DNA from 2 places in the Xenorhabdus santafensis genome. Region 2 is predicted to be linked to the other one. Evidence: predicted binding sites of a transcription regulator. Region 2 holds the regulator's gene; the other holds the start of a gene.
The links. The regulator ArgR, encoded in region 2, controls arginine synthesis, uptake and breakdown. The targets are predictions, from matches to a motif close to ANTGAATAAAAATACANT.
Positions count from the first base shown of each region.

Region 1: the regulator ArgR is predicted to act here: its motif matches at 4,207-4,224, upstream of argC (N-acetyl-gamma-glutamyl-phosphate reductase).

Region 1 is NZ_VCDN01000012.1:211,614-219,925, forward strand. It holds gene FE392_RS03785 (MFS transporter) at 1-806, shown strand, start outside; gene metF (methylenetetrahydrofolate reductase) at 846-1,733, opposite strand; gene FE392_RS03795 (DUF3800 domain-containing protein) at 2,089-2,847, shown strand; gene argE (acetylornithine deacetylase) at 3,003-4,160, opposite strand; gene argC (N-acetyl-gamma-glutamyl-phosphate reductase) at 4,300-5,304, shown strand; gene argB (acetylglutamate kinase) at 5,458-6,231, shown strand; gene FE392_RS03815 (argininosuccinate synthase) at 6,250-7,461, shown strand; gene argH (argininosuccinate lyase) at 7,539-8,312, shown strand, end outside.
Region 2 is NZ_VCDN01000019.1:1,657-9,968, reverse strand. It holds gene dacB (serine-type D-Ala-D-Ala carboxypeptidase) at 1-240, shown strand, start outside; gene cgtA (Obg family GTPase CgtA) at 308-1,477, opposite strand; gene rpmA (50S ribosomal protein L27) at 1,604-1,861, opposite strand; gene rplU (50S ribosomal protein L21) at 1,882-2,190, opposite strand; gene ispB (octaprenyl diphosphate synthase) at 2,441-3,412, shown strand; gene FE392_RS05540 (DNA-binding protein) at 3,440-3,835, opposite strand; gene FE392_RS05535 (DNA-binding protein) at 3,911-4,258, opposite strand; gene FE392_RS05530 (helix-turn-helix domain-containing protein) at 4,446-4,712, shown strand; gene mdh (malate dehydrogenase) at 4,823-5,761, opposite strand; gene argR (transcriptional regulator ArgR) at 6,422-6,892, shown strand; gene mpl (UDP-N-acetylmuramate:L-alanyl-gamma-D-glutamyl-meso-diaminopimelate ligase) at 7,057-8,312, opposite strand, start outside.

The DNA of each region.
Region 1 (8,312 bases), on a different contig from region 2:
GTGGCATTACTGGAGGAATATTGGGGCCTTATATTGCGGCAAAAGGCGCTTATTTATTTCCTGAATATCACTTCTTGGGGACGTTTTTACTTTCGGCTGCGGTGTGTATCGTGACATTGATAACGCAGCTTTTTATTCGTCTTCCTGTTGTTCATAAAAACAAAACCACCCCTTTGGTCAGTAAGGAAAGTAGTCAGCGTGATGATTTTTCTGGCCTCTTAAAATCAAAATTATTTTTTCTGGCGACAGGAAGCTGTGCAGTCGGTTTTTCCCTGATGACGTTATTAATGAATGCGACTCCATTGGCGATGCTGCATAAACAATTTTCTATAGAAGAAAGTTCATTTGTGCTGCAATGGCATTTTTTCGCCATGTACGCACCTGCTTTGGCTCTGCCATTTTGGGTAGGCAGGTTTAAGACGGCGAATTTGATTATGTCGGGGGCTGTATTTTTTCTTGTCGGCATGGTCATCGCGATTTTCTGGGATGAAAAACTCGGTTTTCTGTTTTCACTGATTTTTATTGGTCTTGGTTGGGCGTTTATGTTTAATGGTGGGACATTTTTACTGAATGAATTTATTAACAGCCCCTTTAAACATAAATTACAGGGAATCAATTCGTTGGTGACCTATTTTTCTAATATGGCGGCATCTTTATCTATTGGGGCGATTATGGGGTACCAAGCAGGATGGGGTATTCTGAATGGTGCAGGTATAGTCGTAATTGGGGCATTTATGGTGGTATTTTTTATCAAAAGCCGGGGTTGCAAGAAATATGAACAGCCTCAATGCAGAAGTGTTGATTGAGGCTGATATTCCCATTTTTTAATCCATTGGACAATGTAGTTATACAGGGCGAACCCCCAATGTATGGCAAATGGCATAACTTAACTCAGCCCGGTTCAGGGTATAAAAATGAAAATCTTTCACGCCTTCGCGGCTGAGAATTTTCACCATATCCATGGCAATCGATGCACCAACTAAGTTACGGCTTTCCGGATCATCATCCAGCCCTTCAAACATTCTGGTCATCCAGCTTGGGATGCGGACGTTAGTTATTGTGGCAAATCGTTGTAACTGACGAAAGTTCGAAACAGGCAAAATTCCCGGCACAATTTCCACATCAATTCCCGTTGCAACGCAGCGATCGCGAAAACGCAAATAACTTTCCACATCAAAAAAGAATTGAGTAATGGCGCGATTGGCACCCGCATCAATTTTGCGTTTTAAGTTGATAAGATCAGCTTGGGCACTTTTCGCTTCGGGATGTACTTCCGGATAAGCGGCAACAGAAATATCAAAATCCGCCTCTGTTTTTAAGAGCTCAACTAAATCAGCACCATACATTTCTGGTTTGCAACAATTATTGGGTAAATCACCGCGCAGTGCCACGATATGACGAATGCCACTGTGCCAATAATCATGGGCAATGTTGCGCAATTCTTCGCGGCTGGCATCAATGCACGTCAAATGAGGTGCGGCGTCAAGGCCGGTTTTTTCTTTGATTCCTTTGATAATGCTGTGGGTGCGATTACGTTCGCCGGAGTTGGCCCCATAAGTCACAGAAACAAATTTAGGTTTCAATTTGCTTAAACGATCGATGGATTTCCACAGGGTGTTTTCCATGTCCGCCGTGCTGGGTGGAAAAAATTCAAAAGAAACTCGAATTTGTCCTTCAAGCTCAGCCAAATTCTGGTTCAGCGCTTCTCGCTGATTAGCGTGAAAAAAACTCATACCCTGTACCCTCGCAAACAAGCGGAATTTTTATCATATCCGCTCACATTTAGATGTTTAAATGCTTATATGTCTATACGTTTAGATGTCCAAATAGAATGGGGTAAGCAGGATTTTTAGTCAATCCAGAAATGGCTTATTACCAATGAGGAATATTCAAAGTGAACGTGAAAGAAATTCACATTGGGGAATATGGTGTGTATTGAATGCAGGGCAATCAATGTCTATATAGTTGGATGATATTTATACTCGTGTATAGTGCTGTGAGAAATAAGAATAATTTTAACGAGGTATGCAAAGGAAAGTTATGGGTGGCTCTGGAAAGTAATTCACTAATCAAAAGGGGGGATGAAAAATGAGTAAAGGTTTTAGTGATTTTGTCGTGTATGTTGACGAAAGTGGTGACCATGGTTTAGTACAGCTTGATAAAAATTATCCTGTATTCGTTTTAGCTTTTTGTATTTTTTACAAAGAACACTATCTTTCGAAAGTTGTGCCTAAATTACAGAGAATTAAATTTGATTATTTTGGTCATGACCTTGTGATTCTTCATGAACACGAAATTCGTAAGGAAAAAGGCGATTTTACAATTTTTAAGAATAGAGAGGAGAAAAATCAGTTTTTGGCCCGGCTTAGCACTTTCATCAGTGAAAGTAACTTTATATTGTCATCGTGTGTGATTGAAAAGCATAAATTAAACGCCCACAAAAATGAGATCCAGAATCCATATCATATTGCATTACGTTATTGTTTAGAGACTTTGTATGATTTTGTAGTAGAAAAGGGGCAACAGGAGCGAGAAACACACGTTATTGTGGAACAACGAGGTGCTAAAGAGGACAAGGAGCTTGAGCTAGAGTTTTTCCGAATTTGTAATGGAGAAAATAAGTACCACAAAGAATTGCCTTTTAAGATTAGGATGGCTGCAAAAACAAGCAATTCCTCTGGCTTGCAGCTTGCTGATTTAGTTGCTCGGCCTATTGGTAGGTACGTTTTGAAACCAGAACAATCTAACCAAGCATTTGCTATCTTGGAGAAAAAGTTCTTTTGCGCAGGCGGAAGAAATACTGTTGGAATAGATTATAAGCAGCGGGGATTAAAAATATTTCCTTAGCTCTAAATAGCGAAAAACCCCGATGCACTCACCGAGGTTATAACGCCGACCGGGCACTCCCAGTCCATTTATGGTACTAATTATGAGCGTTTTTGAGGGAAAGTCAATTAGTCACTTGATGGTTAGGTGAACTATGATTTTTGATTTAAAGCTCTTTAACCCGCCTCCAAACAAAAATGCTCCACAAGTTGTGAAAGCAGTTTTCTTGTCGGTTCAATAAACGTCATATCCAAAAACTCATCGGGCTGATGCGCTTGTTCAATCGATCCCGGCCCCAAAACCAATGTTGGGCATAATTCCTGAATAAAAGGCGCTTCTGTACAGTAATTGACGGTATCCGCTTTTGTTCCCAAAAGTTTTTCAATGACACCAACCAACTCGTGGTTTGTTGGGCATTCATAACCCGGTATTGGGGGATGAAGTTCGGTGACGCTTAAATGCCCCGGCCAGCGCTGTTTGACGGGTTCCAGTGCTTCATTCAGCAATCCGTTTAGATCCTGTAACGTCAGCCCCGGCAACGGGCGAATATCCATATGCAGTTCGCAGCAGGCACAGATGCGATTCACTGCATCCCCGCCATGAATATGACCGAAATTCATAGTGGGGTAGGGGATAACAAAAGCCGGATTGTGATAGCGTTCCTGCAATGTATTGCGTAATTCTATCAATTGAGTGATGGATTCATGCATCAAGTCGATGGCATTGATACCCCGAGCGGGATCACTTGAATGCCCTGATTTCCCTTCAATACGGATTGCCTGAGCGATATGCCCTTTATGGGCTCGGATAGGCTGTAATGAGGTAGGTTCGCCAATGATGGCGAAATCAGGCCGGATATGGGTATTGGCAGCGAAGTAACGTGCGCCGGCCATTGATGTTTCTTCGTCAGCAGTAGCAAGAATATAAAGAGGGTGAGTCAGTTTTCTGACATCAATATCCCGCAGTGCATCAACAATAAAGGCAAAAAAACCTTTCATATCTGCGGTGCCGAGGCCATATAACTTGCCATCACGCTCGGTCAATGTGAATGGATCTTGTGTCCAGCGGTTGGCATCAAAAGGGACGGTATCTGTATGACCGCAAAGCAACAATCCACCTGATCCACTGCCTAATGTCGCCAATAAATTGAATTTTCCCCGGGTTTCAGGGACGGGCTGAATTTCAATGGAAAAACCAATCTCTGTTAACCATTCAGCCAGTAGATTAATCACAATTTCGTTACTTTGATCTAATTCAACATCTGTCGCACTGATAGAAGGTGCGGCAATGAGTTGATGATATAACTGCATAAATGACGGTAATTTAATGTTCACTGTTGACAGCCTTTCCTCATAATGATATGAATATTGATTCACACAATATGAATAAAAATTCACTAATGTTACTGTTTAACACAATCTTATTTGGATAATTAATTTATTTGAATAATTAATAGTAAGGTGCATAGTTCCCATGTTGAAGACACTCGTCGTTGGTGCCAGTGGTTATACCGGAGCAGAGTTAGCAGCATATCTACAACGTCATCCTTATGTCCATCTTTCTGGCTTGATGGTTTCTTCTCAAAGCTTAGATAAAGGAAAACGTTTTTCAGAACTTTATCCGCAATATAAAGGGTTGCTCGATTTGCCCTTACAACCATTGACTGATGTGTCTAAGGCTGCAAATGGGATTGATGTGGTGTTCCTCGCTACAGATCACAAAGTTAGCCACGATATTGCACCGATATTCCTGGAAGCGGGTTGTATCGTATTCGATTTATCTGGTGCCTATCGCGTACAAAATACACAGTTCTACGAAAAATACTACGGATTCGAGCATAAAAATCCCGGGTGGTTAGAACAAGCGGTATATGGCTTGGCGGAGTGGCAGGCGGAAAAAATCAAACAAGCACATTTGATTGCAGTCCCGGGTTGCTATCCTACAGTTTCTCAGCTTTCCTTAAAGCCTTTGCTTGAACAGAACTTATTGGATACAGAGCACTGGCCTGTCATTAATGCTGTCAGCGGAGTCAGTGGCGCCGGAAGAAAGGCATCAATCGCAAATAGCTTTTGCGAAGTCAGCTTGCAGCCCTATGGTGTGTTTAACCACCGTCATCATCCTGAAATTGCTACACATTTAGGTACAAATGTGATTTTTACGCCCCATTTAGGCAACTTTGCCCGCGGCATTCTCGCCACAATTACCTGTAAATTGAAACCCGGCGTGACAGAAGATCAAATCAAGGCAGCCTATCAGCAGGCATATCACGATAAACCGCTAATTCGCCTGTACGACCAAGGGGTTCCTGCGCTGAAAGCCGTTGTGGGGTTGCCATTTTGCGATATTGGCTTTGTTGTTCAGGGGCAACATCTGATCATTGTCGGGGCTGAAGATAATCTATTAAAAGGTGCGGCTGCACAGGCAGTGCAGTGCATGAATATTCGTTTTGGCTATGAGGAAACTCAGGCTCTGCTTTGATTTTGAATTGAATGCGTTAATTCCAACGAGTGAAGTTTCCGACAACCGTTATTTTTAATACAAGTTATACCCAATGGATTTCAAGTTGCATCGCAGCCAACAAAGAAGCGATTTGAAAGACGAAGGGTATAGTACTGGCAGAGGATAAATCCGATGGTTCCGTTAGTTATCAAGTTGGGTGGTGTGCTGTTAGACAGTGAAGAGGCATTGGAACGGTTATTTACCACATTGCAATTATACCGGAAAAACCATAAACGCCCGTTGCTTCTTGTGCACGGTGGTGGCTGTTTGGTCGATGATTTAATGCAGAGATTGGAGCTACCGATTTCAAAGAAACAGGGGCTGAGGGTTACGCCAGAAGATCAAATCGACATCATTGCCGGTACATTGGCTGGAACAGCTAACAAAACACTGTTGGCGTGCTCAACCAAATTTCGTTTACCCGGGATTGGGTTATGTCTGGGGGATGGTGGAATTGCGAAGGTGACTCAGCTTGGTGAGGAATTCGGCCATACCGGAAAGGCCGAGCCGGGGAAACCTGATCTCCTGAAACTTCTGTTGGATGTGGGTTACATGCCGATTATCAGCTCAATCGGTATCACCGAGCAGGGTGATTTAATGAATGTGAATGCTGATCAAGCGGCAACCGCCATTGCTCAGGTATTAAATGCAGATTTAGTATTTTTATCTGATGTCAGCGGCATTTTGGATGGAAAAGGTCAAAAAATCCCCGAAGCTACCGCAGAAAAAATAGAGCAGCTCATTGCGCAGGGCATCATTACCGAAGGCATGATAGTGAAAGTACATGCCGCATTGGATGCTGCCAAATCGCTTGGGCAGCCTGTTGATATTGCGAGTTGGCGATATACGGATCAATTGATTGCGTTATTTAATGGCATACCTGTTGGCACTCGGATCTCGGCGTAAATTTAAAAGGTTATCCCTATGACTAAAAAGATTAAAAAAATCGTTCTGGCATATTCAGGTGGTTTGGATACATCCGCAATTATCCCGTGGCTAAAAGAGCATTACGATAATTGCGAAGTTATCGCATTTGTGGCCGATGTCGGCCAAAGTCGCGAAGATTTGGAAGGGGTGGAGCAGAAAGCATTGCGCTCTGGTGCCTCTGAGTGCCACGTCGCCGATTTGCGTGAAGAGTTCATCAAAGAGTATGTCTATCCGGTATTGAAAACTGGCGCACTGTATGAAGGTAGTTATTTGCTGGGGACGTCAATGGCCCGCCCAATCATTGCCAAGGCACAGGTTGAATTGGCCCTGAAAGTGGGCGCAGATGCACTGGCTCATGGTGCAACCGGTAAAGGCAATGATCAGGTTCGGTTTGAAAGCACTTATACCGCATTGGCCCCTCATTTGAAGGTTGTGGCCCCGTGGCGGGAATGGGATCTACGCTCCCGTGAGGCATTGCTGGATTACTTGAAAGTCCGTGATATTCCCACAACTGCAACATTGGAAAAAATCTATAGCCGTGACGAAAATGCATGGCACATCTCAACCGAAGGGGGCGTACTGGAAAGTACTTGGAATGCCGCCAATAAAGATTGTTGGGTGTGGACAGCAGAACCAGAAGAGGCGCCCGATGCACCTGAATATGTCACGGTGACGGTTGAAAAAGGTGAGGTCGTTGGTGTGAATGGCCAGATATTTTCACCGTATCAATGCCTGAATGAATTGAATCAATTGGGCGCCAAGCATGGTATTGGCCGAATTGATATAGTAGAAAACCGGTTGGTTGGCATGAAATCCCGTGGCTGTTATGAAACGCCGGGGGGAACCATCATGATGGAAGCATTGCGTGGTATTGAGCAGTTGGTTTTGGATCGCGATAGTTTCAAATGGCGCCAGCAACTGGGGCTGGAAATGTCTTATGTCGTTTATGACGGGCGTTGGTTTGCGCCATTACGCCAGTCAATTCAAGCTGCGGCAGAAATCTTGGCTGCTAACGTCAGCGGCGAAGTTATCCTGAAACTCTACAAAGGTCAGGTAACCGCAGTACAGAAGAAATCTGCCCACAGCCTCTATTCTGAAGAGTTTGCGACTTTCGGAGAGGACGAAGTTTACGATCATAGCCATGCCGAAGGGTTTATTCGTCTTTACTCGCTGTCTTCGCGCATTCGTGCACTGAACAGCAAAAAGTAATTTTTAGCATCAATAACAGCGAATAAATGACCGTAAACAGATAGAGAAAAACAGATAGAGAAAACAGGAACGATATTATGGCACTTTGGGGTGGACGTTTCAGTCAGGCAGCCGATCAACGGTTTAAACAATTCAATGACTCACTGCGGTTTGATTACCGCTTGGCGGAGCAGGACATCATAGGCTCGATAGCATGGTCAAAGGCACTGGTCACAGTGGAAGTCTTAACTTCTGAAGATCAGCAGAAGCTGGAACTGGCGTTGAACGAGTTGCTCGATGAAGTTCGCGCCAACCCCGAAGCCATATTGCAAAGCGATGTGGAAGATATTCACAGCTGGGTTGAAGGGCAACTTATCGCAAAGGTGGGAGAGCTGGGGAAAAAGCTTCATACGGGGCGCAGCCGTAATGATCAGGTCGCGACTGATTTGAAGCTGTGGTGCAAAGAGCAAATTACTTATCTCCACAAAGGCATTGTTGAACTGCAACAAGCCTTGGTGCTCACCGCTGAAAATAACCAGCATGCAGTGATGCCGGGTTATACCCATTTGCAACGTGCACAACCTGTTACTTTTGCCCATTGGTGTCTGGCGTATGCAGAAATGCTGGCCCGTGATGAAAGCCGCTTGCAAGACGCGCTGAAACGGTTGGATGTCAGTCCGTTGGGTTGTGGGGCGCTGGCCGGCACTGCTTATAACATTGACAGGGAACAACTGGCATCATGGCTTGGTTTTGCCTCTGCAACCAATAATAGTTTGGACAGTGTTTCTGATCGCGATCATGTTCTGGAACTTTTGTCAGGCGCGAGTATTAGCATGATCCACCTGTCTCGCTTTGCTGAAGACCTCATTTTC
Region 2 (8,312 bases):
TTAGCTTATCGGGCAGGTCTGCATGAAGCAGGTCTTGATGGTAAGATATTCGCCAAAACAGGCTCATTGCAGGGTGTTTATAATCTTGCAGGCTTTATGACCGCCGCCAGCGGGCAGCAAATTGCTTTCGTCCAATTTGTTTCCGCTTATTCCATTGTTCCTGAAGATTTCCGAACCCGTCGTGTTCCACTGACCCGTTTCGAAAATAACTTATATAAATCGTTATATAAAAATAATTGATCAAGAATGACTGGATAACAAAAGGGCGCTATTTTGGGCGCCCTTTTATCATATTCGATGTTTTATATTAGCGTTTATAAATAAACTCAACGCCTTCATCGTCTTCTTCGTCCCAGTCGTCATCCCAATCATCATCTTCAGATGGTTGCTCCAACTGTTCCTTGTGGTAATCGTCCCACATGAACTCAACTTTTTCAGGTTGAGCTTCTTCCGATGCTTCCTGACTGCGAGGCTGTGCCTTCATGAATTCCATGATATCCCAGCAAAGCTCTTTCACACCCTGACGGTTCACAGCAGAAATCATGTAATAATCGCCTTCCCAACCAAGCTCATCGGCAATAGCCTGAGCCCGTTGCTTGGCTTCTTCTGGATCAGTGAGATCTACTTTGTTGAATACCAACCAACGTGGTTTCTCTGCCAGTTTTTCACTGTACTTGTGCAGCTCTTTGGTAATGATACGAGCATTCTCAACCGGATTGGATTCATCGATCGGGCACAGATCAATTAAGTGCAACAGTACGCGGCAGCGCTCCAAATGTTTCAGGAAGCGAATACCCAAGCCAGCCCCTTCTGCTGCCCCTTCAATCAAACCAGGGATATCAGCGACCACAAAGCTCTGCTCATTATCCATGCGCACAACACCAAGGCTTGGTACTAATGTGGTAAATGGGTAATCGGCGACTTTCGGTTTTGCTGCTGAAACAGCACGGATGAAGGTGGATTTACCGGCATTTGGCATGCCCAACATGCCCACATCAGCCAGAAGCATCAACTCCAGCATCAGTTCGCGGTTTTCTCCTGGCGTACCCATCGTTCTTTGACGAGGAGCACGGTTCACTGAGGATTTGAAGCGGGTATTGCCAAGGCCGTGGAAGCCTCCTTTTGCGACCATAAAACGCTGTTCATGGCGCAACATGTCACCCAGAATTTCCCCGGTGGCAATATCACGTACACGCGTTCCAACCGGAACCTTGATAGTAATATCCTGACCACGTTTGCCGGTACAATCGCGGCTTTGTCCATTTTGACCACGTTCTGCACGGAAGGATTTTTCAAAACGGTAGTCGATCAACGTATTTAGGTTTTCATCAGCCAACAGATAGACGTCACCACCATCTCCGCCATCACCGCCGTCTGGCCCACCTTTTGGAATATATTTCTCACGACGGAAGCTGACGCAACCATTGCCACCATCTCCCGCTACAACCAGTATTCTGGCTTCATCTACAAATTTCATCTTATTTCTCCGTAGGATAGCCACTGTAAAGCTGGATGGCAGTACCCAGAGATGGCGTAATCCAGAATATAAAAAGCCCCGCAACACACATTGCAGGGCTTCCGATTCGATTAAGAGTCAAAAAACTTATTCAGCTTCGATGCTGATGAATTTACGGTTTTTTGGACCTTTAACTTCGAATTTAACTTTCCCGTCAGCTAATGCGAACAGGGTGTGGTCACGGCCACAGCCTACGTTGTTGCCAGCGTGGAACTTAGTACCACGTTGACGAACGATGATGCTACCAGCCAGGATAGACTCACCACCGAAACGTTTTACACCCAGACGTTTGCTTTCAGAATCGCGACCGTTACGAGTCGAGCCGCCAGCCTTTTTGTGTGCCATTTATCTGCTCTCCTAATATCTTAAGCGATGCCAGTGATTTTAACATCAGTGAACCACTGACGGTGGCCCTGCTGCTTACGGCTGTGTTTACGACGACGAAACTTAACAATCTTAATTTTCTCGCCACGACCGTGAGCAACAACTTCAGCTTTAACTTTAACGCCTTCAACTACTGGAGCGCCGATTTTGATGTCTTCGCCATTAGCGACCATCAGTACCTGGTCAAACTCAACAGTTTCACCTGTTGCGATGTCCAGTTTTTCCAAGCGAATAGTTTGACCTTCGCTTACTCGGTGTTGTTTACCACCACTTTGGAAAACCGCGTACATATAAACTCCGCTTTCCGCGCACCCCCTAAATTTCATCCAGAGTGCGCTATAAAATATTCACAATAGGGCGCGAATTCTACGCAAAAACCGCTTGGAAGACAAGTGCAGAATTAGAACAGATGAGAAAAAAACGGAGTTTTTCGATTGTCATTTATTTAAGCTGTTTTTCAAGTACAATCGATACATCGTAATATCTGTTGATATGCTAATTTAATGAGCACTGCTCTGAATCAGAGTTAAAAGCCAAAACATGAATTTAGAATCGATAATAAAACTTACCGCTGACGATATGGCCGCGGTTAATGAAACCATTCTTAACCAATTAAATTCTGATGTTGCGCTAATCAATCAACTCGGTTACTACATTATTAGTGGCGGTGGTAAACGTATTCGCCCGATGATTGCAGTACTCGCTGGGAAGGCGCTTCATTGTGACGATGAAAAACATGTCAAAGTTGCGGCTTTGATTGAATTTATTCACACCGCAACATTATTGCATGACGATGTCGTTGATGAATCTGACATGCGTCGTGGCAAGGAAACAGCCAACGCGATTTATGGCAATGCCGCCAGCGTTCTCGTCGGTGATTTTATCTATACACGTTCATTTCAAATGATGACAGATCTTGATTCCATGCGTGTATTGAAACTGATGTCTGACGCGACAAATGTCATTGCTGAAGGCGAAGTGATGCAGTTGATGAACTGTAATGATCCCAACATTTCAGAAGACGACTATATGCGGGTTATTTACAGTAAGACCGCCCGCCTGTTTGAAGTTGCCGCACATTCAGCAGCAATTCTAGCCAATGCTTCTCCAGAACAAGAAACCGCTCTGCGTGACTATGGCCGCTATCTTGGCACTGCGTTCCAGTTAATCGATGATCTGCTGGATTATGATTCTGATGACAGCACGCTCGGCAAGAACACCGGGGATGACCTAAACGAAGGCAAACCAACGCTGCCACTCTTGCATGCCATGAACCATGGAGAGCCAGAGCAATCTGCATTGATCCGCAATGCCATTGAGAAAGGAAACGGCCGCCATTTATTGGATACCGTACTGGCAACAATGAAACAGTGTGGTTCGCTTGAATACACCCGCCAACGGGCGGAAGAAGAAGCCGATAAAGCTATTTCAGCGTTGCAAGTATTGGATGATTCTCCATATAAGGCGGCCTTGGTCGGTTTGGCCCATGTCGCGGTACAGCGACTTTCTTGAGCGACACCAATCGGTATCCCAGATAATTCAGTCTGGGGTGCCGTTTTTATTTTCAATATCTTTAATTTCAATATCTTGAATTCCGACGTATTGAACAAGACTCGACAGCCCTTTTCTCAAGATAAATTTTACCATTCGTTCCCTTTCAGATTTGGTTAGCTGATAATAAGCTTCCACCCAAATCATAAATGGGTCTTGTCGTTTATTCCGGTAGTATTCAACTGAGCTTTCGCTGACTGTCAGGACATTCAAAACTTCTTCAGGCAGACTGCTGACATTATATTCGAGTGCTTTCCCTTGTACCCCACGCTTACGGCGTTGTTCCCAACCTTCGCGTCTTGCCATCAGGTTTACCCCCTGGGGAGATGATGGCAGCCCTGCGAGGCCGATGAGTTCCTTTGCAGAATACCATTCTTTTTTCATCTCTTGCTCCTCGCGTTGTATCAGGACAGTGAAGAGAAAGCCAAATTTTGGATATTTGGCTTTTCAAAAGCTGTCTTAGGTTGCTGTGATTTTTTCCAAAAAACTTCTTATTCCATCACGCAATATCACTTCGGTAATTACCTCCTTTTCTTCCTCTGTCAGTAAATTAAATGCACTCACCCAAATAGAGAGAGGATCTTGTTTCTGAACCTGATATTCTGGTGACATTTCATTAAGTTCTAAAGCCGCCAAAGTTGATTCAGGAAAACAAGAATAATGGTATTCAATTGCCCTGCCTTGAACACCGGTTCGTTTTTGCCTCAACCATTCTTCACGTTTTGCTCTGGCATTAACTCCTTGTGGTGATCTAGGTAACTCGCCTACACCGGTCAACTCCATTGCCGTATACCACTCTTTTTTCATAATGTTTCTCTATTTTTGTAACCAAGTTCAAAAAAGAAGTTATTAAGAAAAAATTAGAAATATTTTTAGAAAAAATAATGTTATTTTATTTTCTTAATAACAGATTCGTGTTCGTTATTAATTTCACACTAACACTTTAGTTATACCACTAATGTGGCTTCAAATTTAATAGGAAAGGATTAAAAAAATGATTTCTATGAAATCGGATTGGCATCCTGCTGATATTATTGCCGCTTTACGTAAACGTGGAACTACACTGGCAGCAGTTTCTCGTGAGGCTGGGTTAAGTTCATCAACTTTGGCGAATACTCTTTCTCGCCCGTGGCCCAAGGGAGAATGGATAATAGCGAATTATTTAGAATTGCATCCGTCTGAAATATGGCCAAGTCGTTATTTCAATCCGCTTACTGGAGAATTATTAGAAAGAAAGATTCGAGATAAAAAAAATAATTAGCGACCAATTTAATTATTAAAAAAAACCGCTAGTTAAAAAATAACTAGCGGTTTAAGTTATCTAATATATTTAACTTAATTCGTATATTAATAAATTACGAATTAAATAAATTAACCATTAATAAATTCTTCGCCTAATGCGATATCTTTTTTCAGAACATCTAACATGTTATCCAGTGCTGTTTGTTCAAAGTCACTTAACTTGCCAATGTCTAAACGTTCTTCGATACCATTTTTACCCAAGCGAACTGGCTGAGCGAAGAAACGGGCATGTTTTCCGTCACCTTCCACATAGCTGCACTCGATAACGTTGCTTTCACCTTGCAGACCACGGATCAGAGAAAGACCGAAACGTGCTGCGGCCTGTCCCATAGACAGAGTTGCAGATCCGCCACCTGCTTTGGCTTCAACCACTTCAGTACCGGCATTCTGGATACGTTTGGTCAACGCAGCAACTTCTTCATCAGTGAAGCTGACACCTGGAATTTGAGACAGCAGTGGCAGAATGGTCACACCAGAGTGCCCGCCAATCACTGGAACTTCTGTTTCTTCTACTTTTTTGCCTTTCAGTTCAGCCACGAAAGTATTAGAGCGGATAATATCCAGAGTAGTCACACCAAACAGACGGTTTTTATCGTAAACACCTTCTTTTTTCAGAACCTCAGCCGCGATCGCCACGGTGGTATTCACTGGGTTTGTGATAATTCCGATTAATGCTTTAGGGCATGTTTTCGCAACTTGCTGAACCAGATTACGAATGATCCCTGCATTGATGTTGAACAGATCAGAACGATCCATGCCAGGTTTACGCGCCACGCCCGCAGAAATCAATACAACATCAGCGCCTACCAATGCAGGGGTTGCATCTTCACCAGCAAAACCGACGACTTTGACTTCCGTTGGGATATGGCTCAAATCGGCGGCTACGCCTGGAGTTACCGGAGCAATGTCATACAAGGAAAGATCTGAACCTGAAGGAAGCTGGGTTTTAAGTAGAAGGGCGAGTGCTTGACCAATACCACCGGCTGCACCGAGAACTGCAACTTTCATCCTGATACTCCTTAAAATAAGTGCTGTAAAAAACTTAAATTTGTCTGGTTAAGAGAGTTATTTCACTCTTTCCATCAAAACCACAATGATAAAGAGGACTCTCAACTCGTTCATCACTACGTATTAAAAACAATCTGTTAACAGCTAGATTATCCACCTAATGGCTTGATGATGGAACACCAAAGTTGTTTTATTCTAGACAAAAGGCTTATCTGTTAATGAGATAACGGACACTTTTTTGATATTTATTCCCATTATCTCATTAATTAATTAGCCAATTACCTTACTCTTCCCTGCAATTTCAAACAACACCATTTAATTAACAATGCATTTACCATATCGGCTTTATCTGCAGGCTTTATGAACAAACTTTATGAATAAAAGAGACAGGTAAAAATAAAACGTTTATAGCCGAACATTAATTAAACAAATTTAATTAAAAAACGTTAATGAAACAATATGTACAAAATCAGCGATTATGCTCAATCCATCCCCTCTAAGGGGATAAATGAGTTCTGGCGCATTGATTATTCCCTTTCCGCCACAATGTAATCTGAAATTCATTGGGAGGTATGTTCCCATTTTCGCCGCTCTTTCTTGAATAAAAATTCACTGTTTTGCATAATATCCGTCTCATAACGGATATAACGATGGTGAAATATGCGTGTTCCTTCGAAACAGGAAGATTTGGTAAAAGCTTTCAAGGCATTATTGAAAGAAGAAAAATTCAGCTCCCAAGGTGAAATTGTTTCAGCGCTTCAGGATGAAGGGTTTGAAAATATCAACCAATCTAAAGTTTCCAGAATGCTGACAAAATTTGGTGCTGTCCGAACCCGTAATGCCAAAATGGAAATGGTTTACTGCCTGCCGGCAGAATTGGGTGTCCCCACGGCAACCAGCCCATTAAAAAATCTGGTATTGGATATCGACTATAACCATAGCATTGTGGTTATACGCACCAGCCCGGGCGCTGCACAGTTGATTGCCCGTCTTTTAGATTCATTGGGAAAAGCGGAAGGGATCCTTGGCAGCATTGCGGGTGATGACACTATTTTTACCACGCCAGCACAAGACCTGACGACAAAACAGCTCTACGAAGCAATTCTAAACTTATTTGAGCAAGAACTTTAACCCTTTTCTGTCGTCTGTACTTTATGGATTCTGGGTTGCGCCAATGTAACAAAGAATCAAAGTGACGGGGAACTAACGGCAGATAAACACAGAGGATCGCCCAATCGGTGCGATCCTCCATCTATACATAATGTTGCAATCACAACATTGCACCCGTTATCCAATCAAACAGGGACTGATTTCTTAGCCAGCTCTGTTAATAATTTTTCATGGATACCGTCAAAACCGCCATTGCTCATAATCAGGATGTGATCACCCGGCTGTGCTGTCTCAACAATCATCCGAACCAACACATCTATATCAGCGCTCCAGCGGGCGGGCTGGACACACTGCTCGGCAATTTCAACAACCTGCCACGGCATATTGGTAGGCTGGTAGAGAAAAACTTCATCTGCACGCCCCATAGAAGGTGCGATATCATTTTTACTCATGCCCATTTTCATCGTATTCGAGCGTGGCTCCAATACAGCCAGAATGCGGGTCACTCCACCGACTTTACTTCTCAATGCTTCCAATGTCGCCAAAATGGCGGTTGGGTGATGGGCAAAATCATCATAAACTGAGATGCCATTCACTTCTCCACGCAACTCAAGGCGGCGGCGGGCATTAATAAATTTACTCAGTGCCAGACAAGCATCCACAGGCAGTATGCCAACATGATGGGCGGCGGCAATCGCAATCAGGCCATTATGCATGTTGTGCTCACCGACTAATGACCAGTTCACTTCGCCAACCAGTTCCCCACGATGGAATACTTGATAATGACTACTATCCTGGCTGATTTTTTTCGCCTGCCAGTCCCCGGTTTCGCCAAGCTGCTCCAACTCACTCCAGCACCCCATGGAAAGCACATGTTTCAGGTTGATATCATTGTCAGGAACGAGAATTTTGCCCGTACCAGGCACAACTCTGACAAGATGATGGAATTGTTTTTGAATGGCCGCCAGATCCTCGAAAATATCAGCATGATCAAATTCAAGATTGTTCATGATCAGTGTACGAGGGCTGTAATGTACAAATTTAGAACGCTTGTCGAAAAAAGCGCTGTCGTATTCATCCGCTTCAATCACAAAAAATGGGCTTTCACCAAGTTGTGCTGAAACTTCAAAATTACCCGGCACCCCACCAATGAGGAACCCTGGTTTGTAGCCACAGGCTTCCAGAATCCATGCCAGCATACCTGCCGTTGTTGTTTTGCCGTGAGTTCCCGCAACAGCCAATACCCAACGCTCCGGCAGTACATTGTCATGCAGCCATTGCGGGCCGGAAGTATAAGGTATACCACGATCCAATACCGCTTCCACACAAGGATTGCCGCGTACCATAGCATTGCCGATGATCACTATGTCCGGTGCAGGATCGAGCTGTGCAGGATCATAACCGTGAATCAACTCGATACCCTGTTTTTCCAGCAAGGTGC